DNA from 2 places in the Vagococcus sp. 211 genome. Region 1 is predicted to be linked to the other one. Evidence: predicted binding sites of a transcription regulator. Region 1 holds the regulator's gene; the other holds the start of a gene.
The links. The regulator LexA, encoded in region 1, represses DNA repair genes until DNA is damaged. The targets are predictions, from matches to a motif close to CNAACANNTGTTNG.
Positions count from the first base shown of each region.

Region 1 (2,204 bases):
TGACGGAATTGTTTTAGTTCTTCCATTGGTAAGTTATAACCTGATAAATGCAATAAACTATATAACATAGATGAGCCATGACCAGCAGATAAAATAAAGCGGTCTCTGTCTACCCAATTTCTTGATGTGCTTGGATTAACTTTCAAGTGTTTTGTCCAAAGCGTGTACGCCATTGGAGCAGCCCCCATTGGTAACCCTGGGTGTCCTGAATTTGCCTTTTGAATCATGTCTAAACTTAGTGTACGAACTGCGTTAACTCCTAATTGATCTATTTGGTCGAATGACATAAATAAGCCTCCTGTTAATTTAGGTTTTTATTACTTTTATTAAATTGTAACCTTATTGGACAGTTTTTGCAAGTTCTTTCAATACTTTACTTAAGATTATCTTCCGTGGATCCCTTTTTCTTTTTGGATTTTTTTCAACTTATCTGGCGTCACGTCGCTACCTTCTTGATCAACCACTTTCATTCCTTCTATGTGATGTCTCATCCCACCTCTAAATACTTCAATGTATTCAGTACGTAACTCTTTTTGTTCTGTTTTTTCTGCTTCAGTTAAACCTTCAGCCGTTTTAGATTTGTTTGCTAATTCGTTAATACGTTTCATTTTTTCTTCTGATAACATAATGAAAACCTCCTTATTTCGCTTTAATCTTAGCTTAAATTGACAAAAAAAACAATCTTTTGATTCTCCAAAAAAGCGAACATCTGTTTGATTATTATTTTTAGATATGTTATTATTAAAAAAAAGATATAGGAGGAACGTATGACAAAAAAACAATCTCCTAGACAGTTAGAAGTTCTAAAATATATCCATGAAAAAGTAGAAGAACGTGGTTATCCACCGACCGTTAGAGAAATTGGACTGGCTGTTAACCTATCATCCACCTCTACTGTTCACGGTCACTTATCTCGTCTAGAAAAAAAAGGGCTCATCTTAAGAGACCCAACAAAACCAAGAGCGATAGAATTAACAGAAGATGGTTTAAAATTAATTGGTGCTCAACCTTCTACAATACCAATGTTAGGTGTCGTTACCGCAGGTGAACCCATCTTAGCTGTGGAAGACGCAACAGATTACTTCCCTCTTCCACCTGATTTAAAATATGAAGAAAACAGTTTATTCATGTTAACTATCAGAGGAGAAAGTATGATCAATGCAGGAATTTTTGATGGTGACTACGTCATTGTCAGAAGACAATCCTCTGCAATTAATGGCGATATTATTATTGCTATGAACGAAGATGATGAAGCAACTTGCAAACGATTCTTTAAAGAATCAGACCATATACGTTTACAACCTGAAAACGATACAATGGATCCTATTATTTTGTCTGATGTGTCTATTTTAGGTAAAGTTGTCGGTTTATATAGAAATAAAATATAAAGCAATGATATGCTTTATATTTTTTAAGCAAAAAAAGAACAAACGTTCGCATCTCTGTTATTTGTGAGATCCAGAGCTAAATAATCAAATTTATGAAAAATTTAAGGAGTGGGTAAAATGGCATCGATCAGACGCTATGCATTATTATTAATTGTGTTATTAATTGGAATTTTCTTAGGTACTTTTGGTTGGCGTTCTGCTCTTGTGTTTGTTATCCCTCTCCTCATGTTATGGATCATGATGTGGGACGAAAAAGCCTATGAACAGAAGCAATCTGAGCGTCATCCTGAACGACAACAGCACTATACTTATAAAAATACACCTTAACAAGTTTTCTTATTTTGAACACCCCTACAATTCTTATACACTTATCATTTATTTTTTTAAAATAACTTAAGATATATTAATTTTCTTAGTGTTTTCCTTATTTATTTTACAATTAAAGAACGTTTCATTTGATTTTATCCTACATTTAAAATAAAATATATATAAGGTTCATTATTAAGGTTTAAAATTGATAGGAGAAGTGATGTGTATGACGCTAGAATTGTTAAAGATGTTAATATTTATTTTGTTAGGAACGAAAATTGCTGGGCATTTATGTAATAAATTTAACTTGCCTGTTGTTTTCGGAGAATTGATGATGGGGATTTTCCTAGGCCCTGCTATTTTCAATATCGTTCAAGAAACAGATAGTATCGCTTTATTTGCAGAAATCGGGATTGTTCTTTTAATGTTCTTAGTCGGTTTAGAAAGTGATTTAACTTTATTAAAACGCTATTTAAAACCAGCTATATTAGTTGCTTCATTCGGAGT
Region 1 is NZ_CM150475.1:1,496,342-1,498,545, forward strand. Features, by position in the region: gene tkt (transketolase) at 1-287, opposite strand, end outside; gene ACVWM0_RS07290 (DUF896 family protein) at 384-626, opposite strand; gene lexA (transcriptional repressor LexA) at 768-1,388, shown strand; gene ACVWM0_RS07300 (hypothetical protein) at 1,506-1,715, shown strand; gene ACVWM0_RS07305 (cation:proton antiporter) at 1,924-2,204, shown strand, end outside.

Region 2 (2,204 bases), 940 kb from region 1:
TTTTAATCGCTACTCCCATCTCATTGGCAATCACCATTGCCATTGTGGTCTTACCTAATCCTGGAGGGCCATAAAGGAGCACATGATCGAGAGCTTCTTCCCTTTGTTTTGCGGCTTTAATATAAATTGACAATTCTTTTTTCACTTTATCTTGCCCAATATATTGAGATAGCCACTGGGGACGAAGTGATTTTTCTAACATCTCTTCCTCAGAAACAAAGGCACCTGAGACTAATCGCTCTTCTTCCATATCTGTCCCTCCTTATTTTTTCATTAATAATTTCAAACCAAATCGTAAGTACTCATCCGTCGTTGTGGCTGTGGCTTGTTCTAGTTCTTTGGTTATTTTTTTCACTTCTCGTTCCGTATAACCTAAAGCTCTTAGCGCTTCAATTGCCTCATCAAAACCTGTTGTTGGCACCACATTAAACAAGTCATCTTGTGTTGCCATAGCTTCGACGGCAGAAGGGGTGATACTTAATTCATCCAATTTGCCTTTCAAATCTAAGACCATTTGTTGAGCTGTTTTCTTACCGACACCTGGGAATTTTGTTAAATATTTAGCGTCTTCCGTTTCGATGGCGTGAACCAAACCACCATGGTCATCTAGTGCCATAATAGCCAACCCACTTTTAGGTCCAATACCAGACACACTAATAAGCTTTAAAAAGAGTTGTTTTTCTTCTAAATTAGAAAAGCCGTATAATAAATGAGCATCATCACGAATCACTTGATGTAAGTAAACCGTCACTTCCTCGTTATAATAAGCTGAAAATCGGAAAGGATTAGCCACACTAATCTGGTACCCTATTTGATTATTTTCTACTACGATATAATACGGACTAACAAACGTTACCGTTCCTTTTATATATTCAAACACTTTGTCATCTTCCTTTCACGCACGCATGTTCCCTAAAATTGTACCATAAATCACTTTGTTTCACTAAAGAAAAAAATAAAGCGTATCAGAAGATACACTTTATTATTCAAACAAGGGTAAGTATTTTTCGTAACCCGCTTCTGCCATTTCTGACACTGGAATAAATTTTAAGGCAGCCCCATTGATACAATACCTTAAACCACCAGCTTCTACTGGACCGTCAGGAAACACATGACCTAAATGGGAATCTGCGTCTTGACTTCTTACCTCTGTCCTGACTCGGGATAGGCTAGTATCTTCAATCTCTTCAAGAGTCGCAATAGGTTTCGTGAATGATGGCCAACCACATCCAGCATCATACTTGTCTAATGAGCTAAACAAGGCTTCTCCACCGACGATATCCACATAAATACCTTCTTCAAATTGTTGGTCGTACTCACTTGAAAAAGGCATTTCTGTCCCGCTCTCTTGTGTTACTTGATACTGAGTCGGGGTGAGTGTTTGACGCAATTTATTTAAATCTTTTTTCATCCTAATTCCCTCGCTTTCAATAATTGATTTAGCTGACCTATGGGCAATCCCATAACAGAATAATAATCGCCTTTAATCCTTTTTACTAGTAAAGCGCCTTGACCTTGAATACCGTAAGATCCCGCTTTATCAAGAGGCTCTTTGGTCGCTACATACTCTGTGATCTCTTTCTCTGTTAAATCAAACATCGTCACTTCAACTATTTCTGTTTGTACAATGGGTGGCTCGTTGGAAAATAGTACACACATCCCTGTCATCACAAGGTGTGTCCCACCACTTAACGAACGCAACGTTTCCATAGCAACCACTTCAGTGAGTGGTTTCCCTAGAATACGTCCTTTATCTACCACAATCGTATCACAGCCAATAATTACGTCGTCCTGTCTCTCTTGTCTAATATGGTTGGCTTTCTCAAAAGCCATTCTCTCAACGTATGCTTCAGGCGTTTCTGACTCTCTCACACGTTCATCAATATTGGCTGGCTTCACTAAGAAGTCTGCGGTCACTTTTTGTAACAATTCTTGTCGTCTCGGCGAGGCTGACGCTAATATAAGGGCCATTTGTATTCTCCTTTTAATGAGGATCTTGAATCCGTTTAAATAATTTCTCCATGTCTTGATTGGTAAAATGAATCAAGACCGGTCTTCCATGAGGGCAATTAAAGGGATTCTCGCATTCTTGTAGTTCTAAAAGTAAAGCCCTCGCTTGTTTATCATCTAAATAATGATTGGCTTTGATGGATTGTTTGCAACTCATCATAATCGCCTTAGATTCTCTAAATTTTGCCACATCC
Region 2 is NZ_CM150475.1:172,289-174,492, reverse strand. Features, by position in the region: gene ruvB (Holliday junction branch migration DNA helicase RuvB) at 1-250, opposite strand, end outside; gene ruvA (Holliday junction branch migration protein RuvA) at 263-880, opposite strand; gene msrB (peptide-methionine (R)-S-oxide reductase MsrB) at 983-1,411, opposite strand; gene ACVWM0_RS00940 (Maf family protein) at 1,408-1,971, opposite strand; gene mutL (DNA mismatch repair endonuclease MutL) at 1,985-2,204, opposite strand, start outside.
Region 2: a site for LexA is predicted at 899-912, ahead of ruvA (Holliday junction branch migration protein RuvA). Genes of this name have one in related genera too.